Hamadaea flava: one gene and its partner. The protein of the gene in region 1 binds, or shares a complex with, the protein of each later gene. Links are inferred from orthologs where the notes say so. Each region holds a gene or a part of one and is shown in the gene's direction. Other genes may lie near its edges.

The links.
Region 2: the proteins of HDA40_RS22405 (region 1) and HDA40_RS13690 are in contact, whole or in part, in a solved structure (PDB 8BNU), measured with the Escherichia coli proteins. The link is inferred for Hamadaea flava from one-to-one orthologs.

The regions. Positions count from the first base shown.
Region 1 is NZ_JAMZDZ010000001.1:4,727,727-4,742,143, forward strand. Bases 6,451-9,276 are described here. They hold HDA40_RS22405 (acetyl-CoA C-acyltransferase), read left to right. Parts: upstream 6,451-7,094; coding sequence 7,095-8,459; downstream 8,460-9,276. Other genes in these bases: HDA40_RS22400 (3-oxoacyl-ACP reductase), read right to left, coding at 6,451-7,047; HDA40_RS22410 (DUF5926 family protein), read left to right, coding at 8,518-9,276. In the rest of the region: pdhA (pyruvate dehydrogenase (acetyl-transferring) E1 component subunit alpha), read left to right, coding at 301-1,449; HDA40_RS22380 (alpha-ketoacid dehydrogenase subunit beta), read left to right, coding at 1,449-2,438; HDA40_RS22385 (dihydrolipoamide acetyltransferase family protein), read left to right, coding at 2,444-3,871; HDA40_RS22390 (hypothetical protein), read right to left, coding at 3,928-4,869; HDA40_RS22395 (MaoC family dehydratase), read right to left, coding at 4,975-5,685; more of HDA40_RS22400, read right to left, coding at 5,755-6,450; more of HDA40_RS22410, read left to right, coding at 9,277-9,393; HDA40_RS22415 (arginine deiminase), read right to left, coding at 9,493-10,701; HDA40_RS22420 (hypothetical protein), read left to right, coding at 10,893-11,579; HDA40_RS22425 (hypothetical protein), read left to right, coding at 11,638-12,105; HDA40_RS22430 (ACT domain-containing protein), read left to right, coding at 12,197-12,688; HDA40_RS22435 (hypothetical protein), read left to right, coding at 12,728-13,228; pheA (prephenate dehydratase), read left to right, coding at 13,255-14,205; HDA40_RS22445 (metallopeptidase family protein), read left to right, coding at 14,210-14,417.
Region 2 is NZ_JAMZDZ010000001.1:2,926,883-2,941,456, reverse strand. The notes cover bases 6,207-9,189. They hold HDA40_RS13690 (3-hydroxyacyl-CoA dehydrogenase NAD-binding domain-containing protein), read left to right. Parts: upstream 6,207-6,615; coding sequence 6,616-8,763; downstream 8,764-9,189. Other genes in these bases: HDA40_RS13685 (GMC family oxidoreductase N-terminal domain-containing protein), read right to left, coding at 8,768-9,189; HDA40_RS13695 (acetyl-CoA C-acetyltransferase), read left to right, coding at 6,207-6,605. In the rest of the region: HDA40_RS13720 (DUF4334 domain-containing protein), read left to right, coding at 1-190; HDA40_RS13715 (NAD(P)-dependent alcohol dehydrogenase), read left to right, coding at 216-1,310; HDA40_RS13710 (oxygenase MpaB family protein), read left to right, coding at 1,508-2,725; HDA40_RS13705 (TetR/AcrR family transcriptional regulator), read right to left, coding at 2,754-3,917; HDA40_RS13700 (TetR/AcrR family transcriptional regulator), read right to left, coding at 4,016-5,206; more of HDA40_RS13695, read left to right, coding at 5,391-6,206; more of HDA40_RS13685, read right to left, coding at 9,190-10,714; HDA40_RS13680 (acyl-CoA dehydrogenase family protein), read right to left, coding at 10,783-11,934; HDA40_RS13675 (aldehyde dehydrogenase family protein), read left to right, coding at 12,010-13,524; HDA40_RS13670 (GntR family transcriptional regulator), read right to left, coding at 13,475-14,167; HDA40_RS13665 (enoyl-CoA hydratase-related protein), read left to right, coding at 14,211-14,574. UniProt on the Escherichia coli protein: Catalyzes the formation of a hydroxyacyl-CoA by addition of water on enoyl-CoA. Also exhibits 3-hydroxyacyl-CoA epimerase and 3-hydroxyacyl-CoA dehydrogenase activities.

The DNA.
Region 1 (14,417 bases):
ACAGAATGCCGCATAGCTCCATAGAAACCGCGGATTCCACGCCGAAGCCGGCTGGACTAAAGCGACACTGGGTATCAGTGGGGTCATAAGCGGCCGCATGATATCGGCCACGCTGTGAGCGCGGCCACGGATGCGGCAGGATATGGGGGTAAGGCGGCAACGGTGCCGCGGGTCTTCCGTGACTGCACCTGCCGGCGAACTCCCGTCGCGCGACAGCCCCCACCTGGGCGAGGCGCGACGCCGACCGCTCCGACGGCAGGCCAACCCCGCCGCCGAGCACATCAGAACAGGGAGATACGGATGACCAAGGGCGCAACCGCCCCGCGCCGTTCCGGCGGCAGCCGGGGCCGCGGTGGCACTCCCCCCGAGCCCGACTACGTACAGCTGCTCACCCCGGATGGCGAGCGGGTGAGCCACCCCGACTACTCGGTCGACTTCTCCGACGAGGAACTGCGCGGGCTCTACCGCGACCTCGTCACGGTCCGCAAGCTCGACGCCGAGGCCACCGCCCTGCAGCGGCAGGGCGAGCTGGGCATCTGGGCCAGCCTGCTCGGGCAGGAGGCGGCTCAGGTCGGTTCGGGGCGCGCGATGCGCAGCCAGGACATGGCCTTCCCGACCTATCGCGAACACGGCGTGCTCTACTGCCGGGGCATCGACCCGATCATGCCGCTGAGCCTGTTCCGCGGCGTCGACCAGGGCGGCTGGGACCCGGTGGCGAACAAGTTCAACCTGTACACGATCGTGATCGGCGCGCAGACGCTGCACGCGACCGGTTATGCCATGGGAATCGCGAAGGACGGCAAGGTCGGCACCGACGACGGCGAGGCCGTCATCGCGTACTTCGGCGACGGCGCGACCAGCCAGGGCGACGTCAACGAGGCCTTCATCTGGTCCTCGGTCTTCCACGCCCCGGTCGTCTTCTTCTGCCAGAACAACCAGTACGCGATCAGCGAGCCGCTGGAGCGCCAGACCCGCATCCCGCTGTTCCAGCGGGCGGCCGGCTTCGGCTTCCCCGGCGTCCGGGTCGACGGCAACGACGTGCTGGCCTGCTACGCGGTCACGCGGGCGGCGCTCGACAACGCCCGGCTGGGCCAGGGCCCGACGCTGATCGAGGCTTACACCTACCGGATGGGCGCGCACACCACCTCCGACGACCCGACGCGCTACCGGGTCTCCTCCGAAGTGGAGGCTTGGCAGGCGAAGGACCCGATCGCCCGGGTCCGGGCGCTGCTCACCAAGGAGAAGATCGCCGACGACGCGTTCTTCGATTCCGTCGACGCCGACGCCAAGGCGGAGGCCGTCCAGTTGCGGGAACGGGTGCTGACCATGCCCGACCCCGACCCGGCCCAGATCTTCGAGCACGTCTACGTCGAGGGCTCGCCGCTGGTCGAGGCCGAGCGCAAGCAGTTCGAGGCGTACGCCGCGTCCTTCGAGGGGAGTGCGCACTGATGGCGGTCGAGACCCTGACCCTGGGCAAGGCGCTCAACACCGGCCTGCGCCGCGCCATGGAGCGCGACGACAAGGTCATCCTCATGGGCGAGGACATCGGCAAGCTCGGCGGCGTCTTCCGCATCACCGACGGCCTGCAGAAGGACTTCGGCGAGGAGCGGGTCATCGACACCCCGCTCGCCGAGTCCGGCATCATCGGCACCGCGATCGGCCTGGCCCTGCGCGGCTACCGGCCGGTCTGCGAGATCCAGTTCGACGGGTTCGTCTACCCGGCGTACGACCAGATCGTGTCGCAGGTGGCGAAGTTCCGCTACCGCTCGCGGGGCCACGTCAACCTGCCGATGGTCATCCGCATCCCGTTCGGCGGCGGCATCGGCGCGGTCGAGCACCACAGCGAGTCGCCGGAGGCGTACTTCTCGCACACGGCCGGGCTCAAGGTCGTCGCGTGCGCCAACCCGGAGGACGCGTACTTCATGATCCAGCAGGCGATCGCGTCCGAGGACCCGATCATCTTCCTGGAGCCCAAGCGCCGCTACTGGGAGAAGGGCGCCGTCGACACCGCGCTCGGTCTCGACGCCGTCACCCCGCTGCACAACAGCCGCGTGGTCCGGCCCGGCACCGACGCCACCGTCCTCGCGTACGGCCCGATGGTCAAGACCGCGCTCGACGCGGCCACCGCCGCCCAGGAGGACGGCCGGTCGCTCGAGGTCATCGACCTCCGCTCGCTCTCGCCGATGGACCTGACTCCGGTCTTCGATTCGGTACGCCGAACGGGGCGACTGGTCGTCGTGCACGAGGCGGCGGGGAACCTGGGGATGGGCTCGGAGATCGCCGCCCGGGTGACCGAGGAGTGCTTCTACTCCTTGGAGTCGCCCGTTCTGCGGGTGACCGGATACAACACCCCCTACCCGGCCTCGCGCCTGGAGGAGGAGTACCTGCCGGACCTGGATCGCGTCCTGGACGCCGTCGACCGTTCGTTCGGCTGGTGATCGGCGTGACCGTCAAGGAATTCAACCTGCCTGACCTCGGTGAGGGTCTGACCGAGGGCGAGATCCTGAAGTGGCTCGTCAGCGTCGGTGACGTGATCGAGCTGAACCAGCCGATCGTGGAGGTCGAGACGGCGAAGGCGGCCGTCGAGATCCCCGCGAAGTGGGCCGGCAAGGTCGTCGAGATCCACCATCCGGAAGGGACTGTCGTCGAGGTCGGCGCGCCCATCATCGCGATCGACACCGACCCGTCCGGTTCCTCGAAGGCCCCGGCGACCCCCTCCTCAGCTCCGGCCGACGACATGTCGTCGCAGGCCGCGGCGGGCGCGGAGAAGGCTGCCGAGGCAGGTGCCGGGCTCATCGGCGGACCCGCGCCCGGTGGGCGTACGGCGGTGCTGGTCGGATACGGGCCGCGCACGACGGAGGCGAAGCGGCGTCCCCGGATCGGTGCTTCTTCTCCGGCGGCACCCGCTGCTGCTCCGGTTGCCGCTGCTCCGGCGGCCCCGGCTCCGGCTCCGGTTGCTCCGCGTCCGGTTGCTCCGGCGCCGGCTCCGGTCAACGGGGGCGCTTCGGTGCTGGCCAAGCCGCCGGTCCGCAAGCTCGCCCGTGACCTCGGCGTCGACCTGACGACGATCACGGGCACCGGTCCGCAGGGTTCGATCACCCGCTCCGATATCGAAGCGGCCCGGTCGGCCCCGGTCTCGGCTCCAGCGCGCGTCGTCGTCACCGGCGAACGCGAGCAGCGGATCCCGGTCAAGGGCGTACGCAAGCTGACGGCGGCCAACATGGTGGCGTCGGCCTTCACCGCACCGCATGTCACGGAGTTCCTGACCGTCGACATGACCCGGTCGATGAAAGCGCTGGACCGGTTGCGGGCCCAGCGCGACTGGCGCGACGTACGCATCTCGCCCCTGCTCATGGTGGCCAAGGCGGTGCTGCTCGCAGTCCAGCGGCACCCGATGGTCAACTCGACGTGGGACGAGGCCGCCCAGGAGATCGTGGTGAAGAACTACGTGAACCTCGGCATCGCCGCCGCGACCGATCGCGGGCTGATCGTGCCCAACATCGCCGACGCCCAGGCGCTCTCGCTGCGCGAGCTGGCGGACGCGATGACCGACCTGGTGACCGTGGCGAAGTCGGGCAAGACGCCGCCCGCCGCGATGACTGGGGGCACGTTCACCATCACCAACGTCGGCGTCTTCGGCGTCGACACCGGTACGCCCATCCTGCCCCCCGGCGAAGCGGCGATCCTCGCCTTCGGTGCCGTACGCGAGCAGCCGTGGGCGTACAAGGGGAAGGTCAAGCTGCGTCAGGTGACGACGCTCGGCCTCTCCTTCGACCACCGCATCATCGACGGGGAGCTGGGTTCCCGCTTCCTCGCCGACATCGGCGCGTTCCTCGCCGACCCCGAGGCAGCCCTGCTCGCCTGGACGTAACACCCCTTGATCAGCGGAGTTTTCGCGGGGCCATGACCCCACGAAAACTCCGCTGATCATGAAACGAATCGAATTCCGGGCCGGACGCCGGCCCGAAGACGCTCCACATAGGCGCGCTCGATCTCCGCGAGCACGGACTGCGGCGATTCCCTGATTTGCCTCGGCGTGAAGTGCAGCACCAGGATCCCCGCCGCGGCGAGCAGATTGTGATGCCGCAGCGCCGCTTCCCAGCCCTGTGCGTTGAGGTGGAACTCGCGAGAGTCGACCTCCAGTGCGATGCCTGCCTCCTCCAGATAGCCGTCAGGGGTCGGCAGCCGATCGCCCGTCGGGCCCGCCAGTTGCGGGTTCCAGCGGATCGCGGGCAGCAGCAGGCTGTGCTGGGTCAATGCCCGGAGTTCGGCTTCGGGTGCCGAGCGCACTCCGTCGGCCACCTCGTCCAGCACCGCCCTGAGCACGGCCGTCCCATTGCGGCGCGCCGACTCCAGTTCCTCCCGGAGCGCTCGCACAGTGGTGATCTCGTTCTGAACCGCCTCGGCCACGACGGCACGGGCGGTCCGGGAGTCGTATCCGGTTCGCATCGCGTCGACGACGGCGCGGGCCGGCGAGCAGACGCGTACGCACCCCGCATACGGCCGGTAGGTCGGGTCGAGGCGATCAGTGCGATGAACCTGCACTCGGGGGACGCGAGCCAGCCGACGACGTTCCGGCAGGAGCACATGGACGACGGACTCCCGGGGTGCGTACCGGAAGCCGTGGATCTCCAGCGCGCTCAGCCCGGCGAGTTGCGCCCGCTCACCGGCGTACAGCCCGGCGGCGATGAACTGCTGCCGTCGAGTCAGCGTGCCGGAGAAGGTCGCCACCACCCTAGGCAGTACGCGCTGCCAGGTCCCCCGCCGGACCCGCCAGCGGATGGCCTCCTGGGTGAATCCGACGTCACGGAGTTGGCCATAGGTAGCCAACTGCTCCTGCCGATGAAGCAGCTTCGCCAATGCGTCCACACCAGCATTTCATCGAGGCTCACCGTTGTTGGACACCCCCTGTGGACGAACCCCGTTGATCAACGGAAGTATCGAGGGGTCATGGCACCGCGAGACTTCCGCTGATCAAGAAAACTCGACGAAAAGGTGCGACCTGTCGCCCGAACGAGCCGAGCGAAGCTCGGCGGCCGCCGAGCTGGAGCGAAGCTCGGCAGAGCTGCGCAAGAAGATGGGCGAGCGAAAGCGAGCCGTAACAGCGGAGGCGGAAGGCCGAGTAGCGGCGAGGACACGAGCGAGCGTGTACATACCATGAGCGATGGGCCGAGCGAAGCCGAAGGCGCGAGCGCCCAGAAGCGAAGTGTGAATGGGGTTGTGGTCGCCGGAAACGGCGGCGTAGCGCCGTCCCGCGTCAGCGGCGAACCGCAGGACCGCCGAAGGCGGCCCTTCCAAGTGCTCTTCCGGCGTTGCCGGAAGATCCGACGGCGCCCCGCGACGCAAATAGGTAGACGTCTCCTCCCAGACCACACCCCCATTCAGGGATGCCGTGGTGACCACGTCGAACTGCCGCCCCCGCCGATGAGCCCGCAGATCCCGCGCCACCACCGTGAATTCGAGCGACGCGCCCAACGGCAGCGGCCCGTGCACGATGTGCGAGTTGGCGATGTGCACCAGCCCGACGACCGGGAACGGGAAGTCTCCGCCGGACATGAGCCGCATGGTCGGCCCGAACGCCATGATGTGCGGGTACGTCGGCGGCAGTTCGTCACGCAGCGCGTACCCGCACACCGCGTTGTAGGCGGCCACCGAGGGGACCGACGAGGCGGCGGCGAACTCCACCACAGTGGACGGGAGCACCGCCGGCCGGGGTCGCGGAAGGAGCGAAGCAGCCGCGCGCAGCAGCATGAATCACGCCCCCAGCATCTGCTGGCCGCAGACCCGCAGCACGTTGCCGGTCACGCCGGCCGAGCCGGGTTCGGCGAAGTAGCCGATGGTCTCGGCGACGTCGATCGGCAGCCCGGCCTGCGCCAGCGAGTTCATCCGGCGGCCGCCTTCGCGTACCACGAGGGGCAGGTGGGCGGTCATGGCCGTCTCGATGAAGCCGGGCGCGACCGCGTTGACCGTGATGCCGCGGTCGGCCAGTACCGGCGCGAGCGCCCGGACCCAGCCGGCCACGCCCGCTTTCGAGGTCGCGTAGTTCGTCTGGCCGCGATTGCCCGAGAGGCCCACGACCGACGACACGCCGATGATCCGCCCGCCGGCCGGGATCAGGCCGGCCTCGACCAGCGCGTCGGTCACGCGTACCGGTGCGGCCAGGTTCACCGCCAAGACCTGGTCCCATTGGTCCGGGCGCATGTTGGCCAGCGTCTTGTCCCGCGTGATGCCCGCGTTGTGCACGACCACGTCCACTCGGCCATGGCGGTCCTTCAGATGGTCGACGAGGCGCGCGGCCGCGTTCTCCACCGCCAGATCCGACTGGTACGCCGTACCGCCGAGCGAGTTGGCCACAGCGGCGAGGGAGTCCCCGGCGGCGGGAACGTCCAGGCAGACCACGTGGGCTCCGTTGCGCGCGAGCACCCGGGCGATGTCCGCCCCGATCCCCCGGGCCGCCCCGGTCACCAGTGCGATCTTGTCCGCGAGGGTGTCCTGCGACAGCGGTCCCACCGGAGCGCCCAGGGTCACCACCTGACCGTCCACGTAGGCCGATCGACCCGACAGGAAGAAGTCCAGCGTGGAGCGCAGGGTTTCCGGCTCGGTGGCCTCCGCTGTGCGTACAAGTTGAACGGTTGTGCCGCGACCCACCTCCTTGGCGAGGCTGCGGGTGAACCCCTCGACGGCCTGGCGCACCGCCGCGACCTCGACCGACGCGGCCTCGGCAGGCAGTCCGGCCAGCACGATCACGCGGCCGGCGGGAGTGAGGCCGCGCGCGATCGGGTGGACGGTGTCGTAGAGATCGCGCAGGTCCTCGACGGTGGCGAGGGTCGTCGCGTCGAGGACGAGCCCGCCGAGCTTCTCGCCGTCGCCCGGGTACCAGCCCTCGATGCCGGCGGCGAACCTGCCCTCCCCCGCGATCCGCACCGGGCCGGCGAGCGGATGATCCGCGTCGTAGCGGCGGAGATTGGGCGGGTTGGGCAGGCCGAGTCGCTTGACCAGGACACTCCCACCGGCGCTGCGTGCGAACGACGCGTAACGGTCCGACATAAGGTTGACTGTACCCACAAGACCTACTCGCGAGTAAGTTATACGCCATGAGAAACGTACGACGGGTCGGCGTCCTGGGCGGGAATCGGATTCCGTTCGCCCGCTCCAACGGCCGCTACGCGAAGGCGTCGAACTCCGACATGCTCGGCGCGGCCCTGGACGGGCTGGTCGCCCGGTTCGGGCTGGCCGGCGAGCGGATCGGCGAGGTCGCCGCCGGTGCGGTCCTCAAGCACAGCCGCGATTTCAACCTCACCCGAGAGGTCGTCCTGGGCTCGACCCTCGACGGGCGTACGCCGGCCGTCGACCTCCAGCAGGCTTGCGGAACCGGTCTGCAGAGCGTGATCTACCTGGCCAACAAGGTCGCGCTGGGCCAGATCGACTCCGGCATCGGCGGCGGCGTCGACACGACGAGCGACGCGCCGCTGGCCCTGAACGAGAGCTTCCGCAAGGCGCTGCTCGAACTGAGCCAGGCCCGTACGCTCGGCGGCCGGATGCAGGCCGCGCTGAAGTTGCGGCCGTTGCAGCCGTTCCAGCCCGAGATCCCGCGCAACGCCGAACCGCGTACGGGGATGTCGATGGGCGAGCACGCGGCGCTCACCACGCTGAAGTGGGGGATCACCCGGGAGGCGCAGGACGAGCTGGCCCTGGATTCGCACCGCAACCTCGCCGCGGCGTACGACGAGGGGTTCCTCGACGATCTGCTCACGCCGTATCTGGGGCTGTCGCGGGATCAGAACCTGCGGGGCGACAGCACGCTCGACAAACTGGCCAGGTTGAAGCCGGTGTTCGGCGCACGCGGCGACAACCCGACGATGCTGCTGGGGTCGGACCAGGCCGACCTCCCGGACTCCGATCGTCGCCGGATCGAGCGACCCGGCCCGACGATGACGGCGGGCAACTCGACGCCGCTGACCGATGGTGCGGCCTTGGTGTTGCTGGGCACGGACGAGTGGGCTGCCGACCACCATCTGCCCGTGCAGGCGTACTTCGTCGACGCGCAGACCGCCGCCGTGGACTTCACGCCGCGCAATCCGGACCCGGAGGGGCTGCTCACCGCGCCCGTGTACGCCGTACCCGAGCTGCTGGCCCGCAACGGGCTGACGTTGCAGGACTTCGACTTCTACGAGATCCACGAGGCGTTCGCCTCGCAGGTGCTGGCCACGCTGGCCGCCTGGGAGTCGGAGGAGTTCTGCCGCGAGAAGCTGGGTCTGGAGAAGGCGCTCGGCCCGATCGACCGGACGAAGCTCAACGTACGCGGCGGCTCGCTGGCGGCGGGGCATCCGTTCGCGGCGACCGGCGGCCGCATCGTGGCGACCTTGGCAAAGCTGCTGGCCACCAGGGGCAGCGGACGGGGTCTGATCTCCATCTGCGCCGCTGGTGGGCAGGGCGTCGTCGCCATCCTCGAACGCTGACGGCCCGGCCGGGGGCGGCGTACCCGCCCCGGCCGGTCAGCTCGGCTAGGCTTCGCGGGTGAGCAAGCGAGCCCGTGTCGCGGCCAAGTCCGCCGCGCCCAAGAAAGCCAAGGTCCGCGACGTCTTCGTGGCGGTTCCGTTCGCCGGTCTGACCGACGAGACGGAGTGGATCGCCCTGCGTGAGCTGGTTCCGGCGGCGACCGCGCCCCTGAAGCTGAACGCCGAACTGACCGAGAAGTACGGCGACCGCGACATCACCCTGGCCACCATCCTGCCGATGGCCTGGCCGGCGATGGTCAAGGCGGACGGCCGCATCCTGCTCGGGCTCCAGCGGCATGTGCAGTCCGGCGACGTCAACCGCGACCTGGCGGTGGCGCTGCTGAACGCGCTGGAGACCACGCCCGGCCAGTCGGTCGCCGTGCCGGCGCTGCCGGGCCAGGGTGAGCGCCTCGGCGACCTGCTCGCCGACGGCCCGCTCGACCTCACCATGCACGAGACGTTCGGCTTCTGGCTGGACGAGGGCCAGGACGACGACCCCGGGGTCGCGGCGTCGTTGGAGTCCGCCAACGGGGCCATCGCGCCGACCGCGAAGATGGCAGCCGTCAAGGCGGCTTATTGGACGCGGATGGGGGAGAAGTCGCACATCCGCTGGGTTCTGCCGCACGCCGAGAGCGAGGCGCTCGACGCGCTGGCCACCCTGGGTGCGGCGGGCGAGCTGACGCTGGGCGAGCAGACCCGGTTCGCCGGGATGTTCCGCGCGCACGGTCGGCTCGTCCCGGTGTGGGACCTGCCGGTCGACAGCGAGGCGGCCGAGTGGGAGGACGCGCTGGCCCAGTTCGCCACGCGTTTCGAGGCCGCGCTCGGCAAGGAGCTGACGCCGGAGGCCCGCAAGGCCAAGCAGGGCCTGATCGGCCGCCAGCTCACGCTGCGCTAACCCGCCGCCCCCGGGTTTTCCGCGCGATCATGAACTAACGGGCATGATCGACCGGCGTGTCGCGTCCGCGCGGCCCTGATCAACTCCGCGCGAGACTGATCAACGCAGCGCGGAGTCGCCCAATGGTTCCCGGGAGATCGGGCAGGACATGCATCTCGGACCACCCCGGCCGGAGCCCAGCTCCGAGCCGGGGATCCGGATCACCTCGATGCCGGCCCGTTCCAGCTGAGCGTTCGTCTCCACGTTGCGCTCGTACGCCACGCACAGCCGAGGCGCGATGGCCAGGGTGTTGTTGCCGTCGTCCCACTGTTCCCGTTCGGCGGTCACCGAGTCCAGTCCAGTGTGGATCATCCGCAGCCGGTCCAGGCCCATCGCCTTGGCCGCCGCGTCGAGGAACGGTTCAGGCCCGCTCACCGCGGGTTCGGCCGCGCCCGGCGTCAGCGTGTACGCGACCAGGTCGTCGGCGACGTTCGGGTACATGAGAACCGTGTCGACGTCGACCATCGTGCACACCGTGTCGAGGTGCATGGTGGCTCGCGTCTGCGCGATCGGCACGGCCAGCACGGTGTGCGCCAACGGATCGGGGTGCGCGAAGAGCGCACGGGCGAGTCGTTCCGCGCCCGCCGGCGCAGTCCGTTCGCCGACGCCGACAGCGATGACCCCGGGCGCGAGGAGCAAGACGTCCCCGCCCTCCAACGGTTCCAGCCACGGGTCGTACGCCGTCGCCACCCCCGCGAACCGCGGATGGTGCTCGTAGACGGCGTGCGTGATGCTGGTCTCCCGGCGCCGGGCGCTCATCGCCAAGGAGGTGACGGCGACCCGATCCCGGATCCACACCGAGGAGTCCCGCGTGAACAGCAGGTTCGGCAGGGGATCCACGACGAAGTCCAGCCGGTCCATCAGCTGGTAGACCAGTCCGCCCCCGGACCTGAGTTCCTCGTGCGCCAGACCGGCGGTGAGCACCCGGGCGAGACTCGGCGGGTCGAGGTAGCCCAGATGGTCGCGTACGCGCCGCCGCAGCGCGTCGCCGAGCCGCACGTCGGCCAGGACGGCGTCGACCAGTTCGGCGCGAGCCTCCTCGATGGCGAGCACGTCGGTCAGCAACTCGGTGAGGTAGAGGACTTCGACGCCGTGTTCACGCAGCCGTGCGGCGAAGGCGTCGTGTTCCTCCTGGGCGCGGCCGACCCACGGGATGCCGTCGAAGAGCAGCGTGTCGTTGTTGCGAGGGGTCAGTCGAGCCAGCTCCGGACCGGGTCGGTGGAGCAGCACGGTGTGTAGCCGGCCGACCTCGCTGTCCACATAGCGCACACCTTCCACGTGTGCCAGAGTAGGGGCGGATTCCCGTCGCCCGGCGTTTTCCGTACAAATCGGGATGTCGCTATATTCACGATCCGTGAATGAGATGTCATTCCGCTACGGACCTCTGTCGCACGGCGGGATCAGTCACGTATTGTGACGGATACAACTCAATGAGTGCCGCGGAACGCCGGAGGCCCACGATGACCACATTCCCCGTCCGCCCGATTCCTCTCTCCACGCCGCAGATCCCAGCCCTGGACGCGCTGAAGGAAGGCCCGCTCGACCGGGTACGCCGTCAGCGTGAGGAGAAGGCCCGGATTCGGCAAGAGGCAGCCGGCACTCGTGTGGCGAACCACCTCAACCAGCTCGGCCCGTCGTGGCAGTTCGTGGAGTGGCCGCATTCCGTGGCGACCACCAGCGCGCAGACGGCTTCGGCGCCGGGCCGGGCGGCCGACACCCACGGCGGCTTCCTCGCTTTCGGCCCGGGTGGCGTCTTCTCGGTCACCGTTGTCGACATCGGAGCGAAGCGCGTCCTGGTCGCCGGCGACGTCGTCCAGATCAAGGGACGGCGACCGGCGTACATCCCGGCCGCGCGCAAGGACGCCAAGCGCGCCAGCAAGGCCATCTCGGCGGCGGTCGGGCACACGATCCCGGTCGTAGCGGTCCTCGCGCTGATGGGCCGGGGCGTCGTCACCGTCTACGGTCTGCCCAAGGACTGCGTCATCACGACGTACCGCGAGTTGCACCGGGCGTTGCTCGGCGGCGGCGACCGCATCTCCGCGCTGACCGCGCAGAAGCTGTCCGACGTGGCCCGCAACCCCTGGACCTGGATCAACGAGCCGGCCAACGGCTACCAGTGGTTCACGAACGGCAGACACGACGAGTGACAAGCTCGCGACACCGGAGTACCGTGCGGGTATTCCGCCGCGGCGAAGGGAGACACGTGTGACGCATGTCGAACTGTCGCTGTCGACCAGCGTCACGCCCGACTGGCGTCCTCCGGTCACCGTTCCCGAAGAGCTGAGCCGCTGGGTGACCGCGGTCGTGGAGTCGGCCGAACCCGCGCTCATCATCGACGCCTCGGCGACCATCGTCGCGACGACGCCCTCCTGCGCCAACCTGCTGGGCCTGCGGCATCCCTGGGTCGGCGAGCGCCTGCCCGACTCGCTGCACCTGATCGACTTCACCGCGAACGGGGCGGAACTGCCCGAACCCGAGCGTGAGCTGATCCCGCCCCTGCTGGCGGTCGCCTCCGGACGACTGGCCCGGGGGCTCATGCGCGTACGCACCAACGCCGCGCTCGCCGCCGCCCGAGGCGAGGAGTCGGAGACCCGGACGCTGGACGCGATCGCCACGCCGCTGCACGCCGACGACGTCGCTGTGGGCTCGCTGACGTTCTTCTGCGAAATCTGAGCCCTTCCTGGCGGGTACACAGGGCGAGATCGATCGCACTTGTGGTGATCGTCGCAGCGCATCCCGTCCTTGGCGACGTACATTGCGTGGCATGGAGACGCTGGACGCTGGGCAGCCCGCCGGGGCTAGGCCGCCTGGCGCACCGGTCGGGGTCGATCTGACCCTGCTCGCCGACGTGTACGCGGTCTGCCGCCTCCCGGCCGGCGCGCCCTTCCCGGTCGAGCTGCTGCCGTCGGCCTCCCGGCCCGGCGCGCGCGCCCGCTCGGCGGCCGGTGGCGCCGCCGACTCCGGGGTCGTCTCGTTGACGTGGACCCCGACGGAGACCTCGGTCATCTGCCGGGCTGACCGCGTACCGGCCGGGGCGGTCGTGGAGACCGGCTGGCGCTGCTTCGAGGTGAACGGTCCGATGGCGCTGACCCTGACCGGGATACTGGCCTCGATCGCCATGCCGCTGGCCCAGGCGCGGGTGAACATCTTCGCGTTCTCCACCTTCGACACGGACTACGTCCTCGTCCCGGCGGTACGCCTGAACGCCGCCCTTGCCGCGTTGACGGGCGCGGGACATAGGATCAATACGGCCTGATCCTCCAGGCCGTAAGCCGCCCCCGAGAGGACTTCCCCGGTGCCTCGGATCCGCCCGCTCGTCGTCGCCGCCACGGCCGCCGCCACCCTGCTCGCAGCAGGCTGCGGAAAACCGCCCGACCTGCGGGAGCAGGGCGTTCCGGTGCCCAGCCCGTCGGTGCTGGCGGAGTCCACCCGGCCGCCGCTGCCGCAGGCCACGACCACGCCGAGCACCGCGCCTACGTTCTCCGAGAGCTACTACGTGGCCTGCCTCGGCAATCCGAGCGGCGATCAGGTCGTGGCCACGCTGCGGGCGAAGACGAAGCTGCTGCCGAAGTCCGGGACGATCTCGGTGACCATGGGCCCGCTCTGCTCCGGCACCTGGCAGTACACGATCGTCCAGGCGCCCGGGAAGGACGCGCTCGTCGTCGTCACCAAGGCCGCCGCCACCACGGCAGCGCCGGCCGCCCTGCAGATCGTCACCGCCGGCTCCGACGTCTGCACGATCACGGTACGCACCCAGGCTCCGGCCGGGCTGCTGGCCGCTGCCCGCTGTAGCTGAGCCGTCCGCGCCGTAAGGTGGGGGTCATGCCAGGCGTACCACCGACCCGATTCGTCTATCTCGGCCCGGAGAGCACCTTCACCGAGCAGGCGCTGCTGACCATCCCGGCGGCCGAGCGCGGCACGCGTACGCCGTCGCGGTCCGTCCCGGAGGCGCTGGACGCGGTCCGCCAAGGCGAGGCGGACGCCGCGCTGGTGCCGATGGAGAACTCCGTCGGTGGCCAGGTCGGGGTGACGCTGGACGAACTGGGCGTCGGCGATCCCCTGGTGATCACCCGGGAGGTGGTGATCCCGGTCGAGTTCGTGCTGGCCGCCCGCCCCGGGACGACGATGGACCGGGTGACCTCGGTGGCCGCTCACCCGCAGGCGAGCGCGCAGTGCCGGGCGTGGCTGCGGGCGCACCTGCCGGACGCCACCGTCATCGACGTGCTCTCCAACGGAGCGGCCGCGCAGGACGCCCTGGCCGGCACGGTGGACGCGGCGATCTGTGCGCCGATCGCGGTCGACCGATTCCGGCTGGCCCTGCTCGCCGACAAGATCGCCGACCATCCCGACGCGGTGACCCGATTCGTGCTGCTCTCCCGCCCGGCCCCGCCGCCCGCGCCGACCGGCGACGACATCACCTCGCTCGCGGTCTTCATCGCCCACGACCGGGTCGGCGCGCTCCTCGCCGTCCTCACCGAGCTGGCGGTCCGCGGCGTGAACCTCATCCGCATCGAGTCGCGCCCCACCGGTGAGGCCCTCGGTCGGTACGCCTTCTTCCTGGACTGCACCGGTCACGTGGCCGACGCCCGGGTGGGGGAAGCACTGCAAGGGCTGCGCCGGATCTGCGCCGCCGTACGCTTCCTCGGCAGCTACCCGCGTGCGGTGCCGCCCGGCGCGGTGGACCGTCCGGTGCCGCCGCCCGGTGGCCTGGCCGACGCCGATTACGCCGACTCGGCCGCCTGGCTGGCCCGCCTGCGTACCGACGGCGCGTGACGCGATGCCGGTCGAGATGTCCCGCGAACGCTTCGAGGAGCTGGTCGGCGAGGCGCTCGACGAGGTGCCGCAGGAGTTGCTGCGGCACCTCGACAACGTGGTGATCCTGGTCCAGGACGAACCTCCGCCCGGCGAAGGCAACCTGCTGGGTCTCTATGAAGGCCATGCGCTGACCGACCGCGGCTGGGACTACGCGGGCGTGCTGCCCGATC
Region 2 (14,574 bases), 1.8 Mb from region 1 along the record:
CAAGGGCGAGGCCAGCTTGTGGACGGTCGAGTTCCGGGGTGAGTCGACCGCGACGATGGTGTACGACGGCCAGCCGGTCTTCGACCATTTCAAGCGGGTCGACGAGCGTACGCTCATGGGGATCATGAACGGCAAGCACTTCGCCGACGACGGCCCGTTCTTCTACTTCGTGCTCGAGCGGGTCGCCTGAGCCCGGCCGTGCGGAGGAGTCGATCATGCAGATCCGAGCTGCCATCACGGAGAATCCGGGCGGGCCCTTCGTCGTTCAGGCGGTGGACCTGGAAGCGCCCCGGCCCGACGAGGTCCTGGTCCGGATGACCGCCGCGGGTGTGTGCCACACCGACCTCGGTATGCAGGCCGGCTGGCCGCAACGGCGTACCCCGATGGTCTTCGGGCATGAGGGGGCCGGTGTGGTCGAGGCGGTCGGCGAGCAGGTGGCGGGTCTCGCGGTGGGTGACCACGTCTGCCTGACCTTCGACAGCTGTGGCCGGTGTGAGCAGTGCGTGGCCGGCCACCCGGCCTACTGCCACTCTCAGCGGATCTTGAACACCGCCGGGGGCCGGGCCGACGGCAGCACTCCGCTGTCGCGCGACGGCGCGCCCGTGTTCGGCGCGTTCTTCGGCCAGTCGAGCTTCGCGACGTATGCGATCACCCACGCGCGCAACACGGTCCGGGTGCCCGCCGAGTTGCCGCCTGCCGTGGCCGCGCCGTTGGGCTGTGGCGTGCAGACGGGCGCCGGGACGGTGGTCAACCGGCTGCGTCCCGAGCCGGGCAGCTCGCTGATGGTGATCGGGGCCGGCGGGGTGGGGCTCAGTACGCTCCTGGCCGCCGTCGTGGTGGGCTGCGATCCAGTCATCGTCGTCGAGCCGGTCGCATCGCGCCGCGCGCTGGCCACCGAGTTGGGCGCCACGGCCGTCCTGGATCCAACAGCGGACGGCGACTTCGTCTCCACTGTGCTCGATCTGACCCGTGGCGGCGCGCAGTACGTCGTGGACACCACCAGCCGGTCGGACGTGCTCCGGCAGGCCGTCGCCGCCCTGCGGCCGAGGGGTGAACTCGCCCTGCTCGGCATCGGTGCCAAGGTCGAGTTCGACGTGATGAGCCTGCTCACCAAGGGCGTCCGGGTACACGGGGTGATCGAGGGGGATGTGGACCCGGCGCGCTTCATCCCCGAGCTGGTCGGTCTCTACCAGCGCGGCCTGTTCCCCGTGGATCGCCTCGTCACGACGTTCGCCTTCGAGGACATCGCCGCCGCCGTGGCCGGGATGCGCGACGGCACGGCGGTCAAACCCGTGCTGACCTTCGGCTGAGGACGGTTCCGCCCGCGGCGGTCTCAGCTCGAAGTCGATGGATGGCAATCACCTCGAACATGCCCTCTTGCCGGTCGAGTCACCCTCCTCTATGTTAATAGAAAATCACATGACCGGATGACTTGAAACCTGCTCGTATCGTTGCCACAAGCCGGTGCTCAAGGCAACGTCCGGCCGACCGGTAGGTAGGTGCGCGAATGCAAAATCTCAGCAGAAGAAGCATCCTGACCCTCGGTGCCGCGCTGGGTCTGGTAGCTGCGACGGAAGCTCCGAAGGCATGGGCGTGGTCGTCCGCCGACTCGATCGCCGGGACCGACACGGTCACCGACCCGTGGGACGTCTGGGACGACGCCACCGACCCGCTGCTCGCCTCGCTGCTGGACAGCAATCAGATCCCGGGAGTCAACACCGCGTTCCAGTCGTGGGTCAAGAACGGCGACCCGTTGCCCAGCGGCCTGCCCGCCCAGCTCACCAGCTACCTCACGACCTACAACAAGCTGCCGTCGTGGGCGGACCAGGCCAAGCTGGACCTCGCCGCCCAGTTCAACAAGCGCATGAGCATGTACCTGTTCCTGCTGTACGGCCTGGGCAGCGGCATCATGAGCACGGTGATCCCGCGCGAGGCCCGCAACGTCTACTGGTCCGAGGGCGGCGCCGGCATGAAGATGCGGGCGGCCAAGACCTTCACCTACGGCTACGACCTCAGCGCAGTCGACGCCTTCAAGCCCACCGGCCACTTCGTGGTCACCTCCACCAAGACCCGCCTGACCCACGCCGCGGTGCGGCACCTGCTGCCGCAGTCGGCGCAGTGGCGGGCTGTCACGGACAACCCCATCCCGATCAGCAACGGCGACATCCTGATCACCTTCCACAGCCTGGGCACCTACGTGCACCGCAAGCTGCTGGAGTGGCGCAGCTTCGGGCTGAAGATGTCGGCGGCGGAGGAGGCGGCGTACCTGCACATGTGGCAGGTCGCGCTGCACCTGCTGGGCGTGCGGGACGAGTTCATCCCGGCGACCTGGGCCGCCGCGGACGAGCAGTCGCAGTACGTGCTGACGCCGCTGCTCGGCGCGACGCCGGAAGGCATCGACCTGGCCAACATCCTGCTGAACCTGACCTCGTCGGTCGACCTGGGCGTGACCAAAGGATTCCAGCGGGAGTTCTCGCGCTACGTGCTCAGCGACAAGATCGGCAACTGGCTGAAGCTGCCGCGCGATTTCATCTCGCGGGGCGTGATCGAGGTCGGCTGGCCGGCGTACGTGCTGTTCCGTGAAGGGCTGTCGCCGATCATGCCCGAAGGGTTTTCCCTCTTCGACCAGTTCATCCGCGGCCTGGCGATGCTGTTCCTCAACAACGGCACGTCGACGAGCTACACCCCGATCACCATTCCGACGGGGAACCGGCCCGGCGCCTGAGCCGATGCCGGTTCAGGAGTCTGACCGTTCAGAGCGTCAGGGCACCGGTCACCAGAGCGGTGACCGCGTCCCGATGGCCGGGCGCGTCCTGCCAGCGCAGTGCACGCCCGGCCTCCACCACCACGCCGAAGCCGGCGTGGACCAGCAGCCGAGCCTGCCGGGAGTCCAGCTCCGGGCGTACCGTCCGCAGCTGGTGCTCCCAGACGGCGATGTGTTCGCGCTGGGCGAGGATCACCGGCCGCTGGAGATCCGCCGGCAGGCCGGCGACCTCGGCTTCGGCGACGCTGTTGAGCGCGTTGTGCTCGAAGCAATAAGCCACGTACGCCGCCGCCAGCGCGACGACGGCCTGCCGGGGATCGGTTGCCTGATGGAGGCTGCGTTCCACGGCCTGTTCGAGCAGTGCCGCCGCTTGCAGGCAGGCGGCGACCAGGATGTCGACCTTGCCGGGGTATTGCCGGTAGATCGCCGACGGTGCGAGCCCCACCGCCTGAGCGATCTGCGCGTTGGTGACGTTGGCGAACCCGTCCCGGGCGAACAACGGGATGGCCGCCGCGAGGATCTCGGCACGCCGCGTACGCGGCACAGGCTGGGCGGGCAGTTCGACCTGCCGCGCGGTGCCGGCGACCGCCGTCGGATCGGTCGCGACGACCTGGGTCGCGGAGGCCAGCAACAGTTCCTCGGTACGCCGCTGGGCGATCGAGGTGTGGTGCATCGTGATGGACCCGATCACGCCGAGGGCCGCCACGGCTCGCAGACGTTCGTCGGGCAACGGGTACTCGCGCCGGACCAGTTCGGTCACTCGGCCCACGACGTGCCCGAACTTCGTCCGCAGGCGGCGTCGGTCCTCGCGTTCGAGGTAGCGGGCCTCCCACCGGTAGAGGCCGCCCGACGCACGGTGCGAGACGGTCACCCGAGTGAGGGCGACGAGCACGTCCCGCAGTTCCGCCGCAGGGCCCCAGTCGTCGACCGCCGCGACGAGCTTGTCCACCATGATGTTGGCGCACTCGGCGAACAGGGCGTACTTGTTGGGGAAGTGCCGGTACAGCGCGGCCGCGCTGATCCCCACGACGGCGGCGATCTCCTCCATGGACGCCGCGTGATACCCGCGTTCGCTGAACACCTGACCGGCCGCGTCGACGATGACCTGCTTGCGGTTGCGCGGTCGGGTGGCCGCCGTCGGCCCGGTGGTCACAGCATCCCTCGAGCCGACGTGGGCGGACACAAGACCATGCCTGCTAGTCAATCACAGCACCCGGTACGCCCTCGAAGTCCCGGCCGGGGTCGGCTGGTTCAGGCCTGCAGCACCGTGAGGGCGAGGCGGGCTGTCTGCTCGTCGTAGCCTGCGGCGCTGTCGAAGCGGCCGAGCCGGCCGATGTCGGTGATGACGTTGAGCACGGCGTGCACGAGTACGCGCGCGTCGGCGACCGGCAGCTCCGGGCGTACGGCGACGACGAGTTGCACCCATTCCTCGACGTTCGAGCGCTGTGCTCCCCGGAGTTGGTGGCGGTCCTCGTCGGGCAGGTTGTTGTTCTCCGCCAGGTAGACCGCGACGAGATCGCTCTGCGCGAAGGCGAAGGCGGCGTACGCGTGCACGACTCGGTGCAGGGCGTCGACGGGATCACTGGCCTCGGCGATCGCGGCGGTCGTGGCGCCGCCGAGGCGGTCGGTGGCCCGGTAGTAGGCGGCGGCGAGCAGGTCGGCCTTGCTGGGGAAGTATCGGTACACGCTGGAGGCCTGCATCCCGGCGGCGCGGCCGATGTCCTCGACCGCGACGGCGTGATAGCCGTGGCGGTGGAACAGCCGGATCGCTTCGGTCAGCAGCAGTTCACGGCGCGACGACGGGCGTACCGGTGTGGTGGGTGGCGTGGTCTGCTCCGACGGCGGCGACTGGGGCGCGTCCGCCCGTAGGAGCGTCCAGGCGATCCGGGTGAGCAGTTGTTCGGTGCCGGTCGCCGTGGCGCGGTGGGTGGATACGCTGCCGAACGCGCTGAGCGCGGCGTTGACCAGGAGGTCGGCCTGCCCGGCGGTCAGCTCGGGCCGTAGTTCGCGCAGGGGTCCGGCGAGGCGGCCGACCAGGGTCGCCAGGATGGCGGCGAACTCGCGCCGATGCTCCGAGGTGAGGTAGCGGCGTTCCCATTGGTAGAGCCCGGCCACGCGCCGCTTGCCGACGGCGACGCCGGCCAGCGCGGCGAGCTGCTCGTTCAGGACGCCCTCGGCGGTGGTCGCGTGCGGGTCGGCGGTCGCGGTGAGCAGCGCGCCGACGACCTCCCGGGTGGCGTGGACGAGGATGGCGTACTTGTTGGGGAAGTGCCGGTAGACGGCGGGGCCGCTGATGCCGACGACGGCGGCGATCTCGTCGACGGAGACGCGGTGGTATCCCCGCTCGCAGAACAGCTCGGCGCCGGCCAGCGCGATGCGGTCCTTGCGGTCCTTCGGCCGCTTGGTCGCTACGGGGGCTTCGCCGCTGGCTGCTGGTCGCACCCGTATACGTTAGCGCCACCTCGCGGAAAGGTCGCGACAGCCAGCCGACTTCTCGCCCGCTATTGATCGGCAGGGTCGAGGGCGGCCAGCGGGCTTCGGGCACCGGGATCGCTTGACAACCGGCGGCGGGCTCAACGAAAGTTAGGCTGAATTCGCATTCGGGTGAGCAGCAAGGAGCTTGGCCATGACGACCGAGGCGTTCATCTACGATGCGCTGCGCACACCACGCGGCCGGGGAAAGCCGAACGGATCGCTGCATGGGGTTAAGCCGGTTTCGCTTGTCGTGGGTCTGATCGAGGAGACCCTGCGGCGGCTGCCGAGCCTGGACCCACAGGTGATCGACGACATCGTGCTCGGGGTGGTGTCCCCGCTGGGCGATCAGGGATCCGACATCGCCAAGACCGCCGCCCTCGTCGCGGGTCTGCCCGACACGGTGGCCGGAGTGCAGCTCAACCGGTTCTGCGCGTCGGGCCTGGAGGCGGTGAACGTCGCCGCGCAGAAGGTGCGGTCGGGCTGGGAGGATCTCGTGCTCGCCGGCGGCGTCGAGTCGATGTCCCGGGTCGCGATGGGCTCCGACGGTGGAGCCTGGGCGCAGGACCCGGAGACCAACTTCGACACCGGCTTCGTGCCGCAGGGCATCGGCGCGGACCTCATCGCGACCCTCGACGGTTACGACCGCGACGTCGTGGACGGATACGCGTTGCAGTCGCAGGCCCGCGCGGCGAAGGCGTGGGCCAACGGCTACTTCGCCCGTTCGGTGGTGCCGGTGCGGGACCGCAACGGGCTGACCGTGCTCGATCGTGACGAGCACATCCGGGCGGACTCGACTGCCGCGGGTCTCGCCGCGCTTCGCCCGTCCTTCGCCGGTCTCGGCGAGAAGGCGGGCTTCGACGCTGTGGCGTTGCAGAAGTACCACTGGGTCGAGGCCATCAACCACGTCCACACGGCGGGCAACTCGTCCGGCATCGTCGACGGCGCGTCGCTGGTGGTCGTGGGCAGCGAGGCGGCCGGGAAGGCCGCCGGCCTGACGCCGCGGGCGCGCATCGTCGCGACCGCGCTCAGCGGCGCGGATCCGACGATCATGCTCGCCGGTCCGGCCCCGGCCACCCGCAAGGCGCTGGCCAAGGCCGGCCTCACCGTGGCGGATCTGGACCTCGTCGAGATGAACGAGGCGTTCGCGGCCGTGGTCCTGCGGTTCGTCGCCGACATGGGCCTGAGCATGGACATCGTCAACGTCAACGGTGGAGCCATCGCGATGGGACACCCGCTGGGAGCCACCGGCGGCATGATCCTCGGCACGCTTCTCGACGAGCTGGAGCGCCGCGGTGGTCGCTACGGGCTCGCCACGCTCTGCGTCGGTGGCGGCATGGGCATCGCGACCGTCATCGAACGAATCTGAGGAGTCACGAATGGTCAACACAATCCGGTGGGAGCGCGGCGACGACGGCATCGTGCTGCTCACCCTCGACCACCCCGGGCGTTCGGCGAACGTGATGAACGACGAGTTCGGGGCGAGCCTCGTGGCGACGGTGGACCGGCTCGAAGCCGAGCGCGACCAGATCACCGGCGTGATCCTCACCTCCGCCAAGAAGACCTTCTTCGCCGGCGGCGACCTGGACTCCCTGATGCGGCTGACGCCGGCCGACGCCGAGTCCTCCACTGCCAACACCCGTATGCTCAAGGACGCGGTGCGTCGGCTGGAGACGCTCGGGCGTCCGGTCGTGGCCGCCGTCAACGGGTCGGCCCTCGGCGGCGGGCTGGAACTCGCGCTGGGCTGCCACCACCGCGTCGTGCTCGACAACCCGGCGATCGAGATCGGCTTTCCCGAGGTCACCCTCGGTCTACTGCCCGGCTGCGGCGGCGTCGTGCGTACTGTGCGGCTCCTGGGGGTGGCTGACGCACTGCTCAACTGGCTGGTACGCGGACAGCGGCGCCGGCCGCAGGACGCCCTGGCGAACGGGCTGGTCGACGAACTCGCCGCCGACGAGGCAGCGATGATGGCCGCAGCCCGAGCGTTCATCGCGGCGAACCCCGACGCGACGCAGCCGTACGACCGCAAGGGTTACAAGATGCCCGGCGGAACTCCGTCCACTCCGGCGCTCGCCACGCAACTGCCGGCGATGGCCGCCATCCTGCGGCAGCAGCTCAAGGGCGCGCCCTATCCGGCGCCGCGCAACATCCTGGCCGCCGCCGTCGAGGGTGCGCAGGTCGACCTGGACACCGCGTTCACCATCGAGGGCCGGTACTTCACAGAACTGGCCACCGGCCAGATCTCGAAGAACATGATCAAGGCGCTCTTCTTCGACGTGCAGACGGCCGGGTCGCGCGACCGCGGCGAGGGTCATCCGCCGATCCAGCGGGTGGCGGTCATCGGGGCGGGCATGATGGGTGCCGCGATCGCGTACGTGTGCGCCCGTGCGGGTATGCAGGTCGTGCTCAAGGACGTGACCGTCGAGGGGGCGCTGCGCGGCAAGGCGTACTCGGTGGGTCTGCTCGACAAGGCGGTCGCCCGGGGTTTGTCCACACCGGACGATAAGGACGCGCTGCTGGACCGGATCCACGCGACGGACGACCTCGCGGACCTGGCCGGCGTCGACCTCGTCATCGAGGCGGTCTTCGAGGATCCCGCCCTCAAGCACAAGGTGTACGCCGAGATCGAGCAGGTCGCACCGGAGGCGTTGATCGCGTCCAACACGTCGACCCTGCCGATCACCCTGCTCGCCGAAGGCGTCAGCAAGCCGGACGAGTTCGTCGGGCTGCACTTCTTCTCGCCGGTGGACAAGATGCCACTGGTCGAGGTGATCCGCGGCGAGCGGACCAGCGAGGCCACGCTGCAGCGGGCGCTGGGCGTCGTGCATCGGCTGCGCAAGACGCCGATCGTCGTCAACGACAGCCGCGGCTTCTTCACCAGCCGGGTCATCGGCACGTTCACCAACGAGGGCGTGGCGATGCTCGCCGAGGGGATTCCGGCGGCCAGCATCGAGCAGGCCAGTAGCCAGGCCGGCTACCCGGCGCCGGTACTCGCGTTGATGGACGAGCTGACGCTGACCCTGCCGCGCAAGATCCGGCAGGAGACGGCGGCGGCGACGGTCGCCGCCGGTGGCACCTGGCAGCCGCATGCCGCCGACGCGGTCATCGACCGGATGATCGACGACTTCGGCCGGCCCGGACGTTCGGGCGGCGCCGGGTTCTACGACTATCGCGAGGGCAAGCGGGCCGGGCTGTGGCCGGGACTGCGGGAGAACTTCGGCGGGACGAACCTCGACACCCCCTTCGAGGACCTCAAGGAACGGATGCTGTTCATCGAGGCGGTCGAGTCGGTGAGATGCCTCGAGGAAGGCGTGCTGGACTCGGTGGTCGACGCCAACGTCGGCTCGATCCTGGGCATCGGCTACCCGGCCTGGACCGGCGGCGTGCTGCAGTACATCAACCAGTACGAAGGCGGGCTGCCCGGCTTCGTCGCCCGCGCGCGGGTGCTCGCGGAGCGCTACGGCGACCGGTTCAGCCCGCCCCGGCTGCTGGTCGAGAAGGCCGACCGGGGCGAGCTGTTCGAGTAACGCGTCAGAGCCCGGCGGCGAGTCGTTGGGCGTTCATGTACGCGATGGCCTCCACGGAGATCATCGGGTTGACGCCCAACGACGCCGGGAAAGTGGACGCGTCGGCGAGGACCAGGTTCGGGACCTCCCAGGTGGCGCCGTCAGGCCCGGCGGCCGAGGTCGCCGGGCTGCCGCCCATCCGGGCCGCGCCCATGATGTGCAGGGCGGCCATGGCGATCTGGCCGGGGGCGGTGCCCAAGGAGTCGGTCTGCCGGATGAAGTCGTCGATGGAGCTCGTGCCGCGTTCCCAGATGGTGCCGCGCTGGTGGCCGGAGAAGAGCCGGCGGGCGCCGGCCGCCTCGACGATGCGGGCGCCGCCCTCGATCCCGGCCCGCATGTGCGCCGCGTCGTACGCGGACAGGCGATAGTGCACCACCGGTTCGCCGTCGCTGCCGACCTTGACCTGTCCGCTGTCGCGGTCGCGGGTGATGATGCCGACCCCGCTGAGGTTCGGCAGCGACCGCATCTGGTCCAGATGGGCCTGCGCGCCGGTCCAGCTCATGAACGACACGGCGGTGGCCGGGTTGGTGGCGGCGGTCTCGTAGATGACGCCGTACCCGTGGCCGTCGAGGTCGGCATGCTCGGTGGAGTACCGGGTCTGGATGCCACCCTCCCACGGCCGGACTTCCTCGTCGAATACGCCCCACACGCCGGTCGCGGGGTGCAGATGCAGGTGGCGGCCGATGTTCGGGTTGGTCAGCCCCGACCGGCGGAGCAGGGCCGGCGTCTGCACACTGCCGGCCGCGGCCACCACGGCACGGGCGTGGATGATCACCGGATGCCCGTCGGCGGTACGCCCGACGATGCCGGTGGCCCGGCCGGCTTGGAGGGTGACGGTGCGTACGTCGACGCCGACGACGAGCCGCGCGCCGGACTGCTGGGCGTCGACCAGCCAGGTCTTGGCGGTGGACTGCTTGGCCCCGAGGCGGCAGCCGAGCCCACACCGGCCACATTCGACACCGTTGTCGCAGCCGTCGACGTTGCGCGGCATCTCGTCGACGTGCCAGCCGAGCTTGGCCAGTCCGCGTTCCATCAGTACGTCGCGGGAGGAGATCTGGCCGTGGTCGCGGTTGACGCCGAGCCTTGACCACACCGCGTCGAGGCTGCGGTCGTATTCGTCGGTGGCGAACTGCGGTACGCCCAACGCCGCCCACTCTTCGCGTACGCGGGGCGGGGTGCGGAACGAGGTGGTGTAGTTGACGACGGTTCCACCGCCGAGGCACTGCCCCTGAAGCAGGCTCAGCTGACCCTCGGCGGTGGCGGCGGGGCCGGGTGCGTACAGGCGGGAGAGCCCGGACAGTTCGCCGCCGTCGAAGTCCTTGTCGTCGTAGTACTCGCCCTTCTCCACCACGATCACGTTCAGCCCATGGCCGGCGAGGACGGCCGCGGCCGTGCCGCCGCCGGCGCCCGACCCGACGATGACGACGTCACAGTCCAGAGTGGTCGCCCCGGCCGGGCGAAGGGGAGTCAGCGGGGGCTCGGCGGCGTCGGCCCGGGTGCCGAGCGGGCCGGGATAACCGATGGCGTCCCATAGCGGCGAGTGACCGGTAGCTCCGGGTGCCATGTAGTAGGACAGGGTGGCGGCGCCCTTGAGGGCCTGGAAGATGGCGCGTTTGCGGGTCATGCCCGACTCGGCCAGGGCGAGCAGCATCCGCTCGCGGCGCTGCTGGGTCTGCTGGGAGAACCGTCGCGCGCCGCCGCCGAGGAGCAGTTGGGTGGCGGGGGAGTCCCAGACGTTCAGCAGCTGGCAGAACTGCTTCACCTCAGCGGTACGCGGATTGTGCAGGACCAGCGCGGCCATGATGTCGACCGCGCCGATCTCGCTGGCCGAGGGCAGGCCGGCTCCGTCGCCGGGGGCGAACGTGTCGCAGATGCTCGCCAGGGCGGCGCGCTGTTTGACGGACAGTTCCATGCTCTGTCTCCATTCAGGAATGGCCGGCGAGTGTGTCGAACACTCGCCGGCCAGGAGCTGATCGTGGATTACTGCAACTGGTCGGACAGCCCGTAGGTCTTCGCGATGATCTCGCGCTGGATCTCGCTGGTGCCGCCGTAGACGGTGGACACCACCGAGGCCCGGACCAGGCGTTCCATGTCGTACTCGGTGGCGTAGCCGTAGCCGCCCATCATCTGCATCGCGTCCAGCGTGACGCGGCGGGCGGTCTCGGTGGCCTTGAGCTTGGCCATCGAACTCTCCCGGGGCAGCACGGTGTCCGGGGCCCGGTCGACCTGCGCCGCCGTGTCGTAGACCAGGAGGCGGGCGCATTCGATCTCGGTGGCCAGGTCGGCCAGGCGGTGCCGGATCACCTGGAACGAGCCGATCGGCTTGCGGAACTGGCGCCGGTTCTTGACGTACGCCACGACGTCGTCGAACGCGCGCTGGGCGGTGCCCAGCATGACGCTGGCCAGGATCAGCCGTTCCATGTTGAGCCCGGCCATCAGCTGCCGCCAGCCCTGATCGAGCTGGCCGACCACGGCGTCGGCCGGCAGTACGCAGTCGGCGAAGTAGAGGTCGTTGACCTCCCGGCCGCCCATGGTGTCGATGCCGGAGACGGTCAGTCCGGGTGTGGTGGCGGGGACGAGGAACATGGTCAGCCCGTTGTGGTCGCCGGCCCGCCCCGACGTACGCGCGACGAGCAGGATGTGCTCGGCGAGATGGGCGTTGGAGCACCACGTCTTCTGGCCGTTGACGATGAATCCGTCGCCGTGGCGCTCGGCGCGGCAGCTCAGGTTGGCCACATCGGAGCCGGCTTCCGGCTCGGACATCGCCACCGCCTCGATCGCGCCCTGGGCCACGCCGCCCAGGATGAGCTTCTTCTGCTCCAGCGACCCGAATCGCTCATAGGTCGCGGCGACGATGATCGACGTGGTGAAACCGCCGATCGGGGCCATCGCCCGGGCGGTCTCCTCCAGGAACAGGCACAGCTCCACCATGCCCGCGCCGCCGCCGTCGAACTCCTCCGGCAGGGACAGGCCGAGCCAGCCGAGGTCGGCCATCTTGCGGTACAGCTCTGGGCTGTGGTTCTCCCGGCCGCCATTGGTCAGTTTCTGCCGCTGCTCACGGGTTCCGGCCTCGCGGCGGCAGAAATCCTGCACCGCCGCGACGAGTGACCGTCGCTCGTCGGTCCATTCCACAGCTGTACCTCCAGCGTCGCTCAGGGGTTGACAGCAAGGCTAGACTATCGAATATCAAATGTCAGGAGGCCGCCGATGACGTCCCTCGTTGAGCACCCTCGTCGGCTCCACGTCGTGGACCCGATAACCGGTGAGTCCCGCGCCGACTACGACATCGCCGACGAAGCCGCGGTGCACGCGGCCGTCGAGCGGGCACGCGACGCGGCCGGCTGGTGGGCCGGCCTTCGGGCGCGCGAGCGGCGGCGGCACCTGTCGGCGTACAAGTCGCTGATCGCGAGTCGGATCGACGAGCTGGCCGAGCTGATCCGCGCGGAGACCGGCAAGTCGCTCGCGGGGGCGCAGCTTGAGGTGATGCTGGCGGTCGAGCACCTGGACTGGGCGGCGCGCAACGCCCGGCGGGTGTTGAAGCGGCGGTCGGTGTCCTCCGGCATGCTCGCCTTCAATCAGGCCAGTTCGGTGACCTACGTGCCGTTCGGCGTCGTCGGCGTGATCGGGCCGTGGAACTATCCGGTCTACACGCCGATGGGAGCCGTCTCGCACGCGCTGGCCGCCGGCAACGCGGTGGTCTTCAAGCCCAGCGAGTTCACCCCCGGTGTCGGGGTGTGGCTGGCGCAGTGCTGGAGCGAGCTGCTGCCGGACCAGCCGGTTCTGCAGGTCGTCACCGGCGACGGCGCGACCGGGGCGGCGCTGTGCCGCGCGGCGGTCGACAAGATCGCGTTCACCGGATCGGCGGCGACCGGGCGTGCCGTGATGGCCGCCTGCGCCGAGCGGTTGACCCCGGTCGTCATCGAGGGCGGCGGCAAGGACGCGCTCATCGTCACGGCCGACGCCGATCTCGACGCCGCCGCCCAAGCCGCGGTGTTCGGCGGTCTGGGCAACGCCGGGCAGACCTGCGCCGGAGTCGAGCGCGTCTACGTCGAGCAGGCCGTGTACGAGCCGTTCGTGGCCAGGCTGGCGGAACTCGCGCGGAAGGTCCGGCCCGGTGCCGAACCGGAAGCGCCCTACGGGCCGATGACCACGCCCACGCAACCCGGCATCGTGCTGCGCCACATCACCGACGCGATCGACCGCGGTGCGCGGGCGCTGGTCGGCGATGCCGCCTCGGTGCGGCCGCCGTTCGTGGAGCCGGTGGTGCTGACCGACGTCCCTGAGGACAGCGCGGCGGTCACCGACGAGACCTTCGGCCCGGTCCTGGTGGTCAATCCGGTGGTCGACGCCGAGGAGGCGCTGCGCCGGACCAACGCGACCGCCTACGGTCTGTCCGGTGCGATCTTCACCCGCCATCGCCGTCGTGGGCTGGCTCTCGCGGCGCAGCTTCGGGCGGGCGCGGTGTCGGTCAATTCAGTGCTCGGGTACGCCGGTGTGCCGTCGCTGCCCTTCGGCGGGGTGGGCGACTCCGGCTTCGGACGGGTTCATGGCGCCGACGGCCTGCGGGAGTTCAGCCGGCCCATGTCGGTGACCTGGCAGCGGTTCCGGCCGCCGATCGACCTGATGACGCTGCAACCCGCGGCGTCGGCGATGCGTACGTCACTGGCGATGTTCAGGTGGCGGCACGGTCGCTCCACACACCCAGCCCGTCGAGATGCTTGACCAATCGCTCGGCGCCGTCGGTGAAGTGGCGGGCCATGATCGGCTTGACGGCCGCCGGGTCGTGGGCCTCGAGTGCGATCAGCAGCGCCTCGTGGTCGGCGATCATGGCGGCCCGCCATTCCGGGTTGGCCGCGTAGAACCGCGACGGCGTGTAGCGCGTCACCGTGCGCAGCAGCCAGGACAGCTTGCGCGCGTCGGCCAGCCGGTTGATGCTGCGGTGGAACTCGAACTCGAGCTGCTCGACCCGGCTGATCTGCCGGGCCTGAGCGGCGCGGCGCAACCGCTCGTGCTGCTGCCGCAGGTCGTCGAGCTGGTCCTGGGTGATCGTGGCGGCGACCCGGGAGGCGAGTTCGCCGGCGATGTCGCCCTGCAGAGCGAACACGTCCAGGATGTCCTGCCGGGACAGTGGTGCGACCACGTGGCCGCGACGCGGCTGCAGCTCGACCATGTCCTCCGCGCGCAGCATCAGCAGCGCCTCGCGTACCGGGGTGATGCTGAGCCCGGTCTCCTGGGCCACCTCTTCGAGCCGGATCCGCTCGCCGGGGCGCAGCTGGCCGGACATGATCCGGTCGCGCAGCAGGCTCGCCACCGTCTCGGACAGCTGCGGATATGAAACGTCCTGACCCTTGCTCCGCTCTGCCACGGACGTAAGAGTATCAAATGTCAAATGTCGTAAGGATGCGCCGATGACCATATCCCTGCCGGCGGCCGAACCGGCCGGAAGCGGTCTGCGGGCCGCCACCCACGCCGGCGTACGCACGATCTGGTTCGACCGGCCCGATCGGCGGAACGCGATGACGCTGGACATGTTCCGCACCTACTACGCGGCGTTGCTGGCCGCCGACGCAGATCCGGCGGTACGCGCGATCGTCGTCACCGGCGCGGGCGACTGGTTCTGCTCGGGCGCCGACCCGGAGTCGTTGCACGCGCTGCTCGACGGCGGCAACCGCGATCAGCTGATGAACGAGTTCGGTTTCGAACCGCATCTGCCGATGACGCTGGGCACCCCGATCGTCGCCGCGATCAACGGCGGAGCGGCCGGCCTCGGCC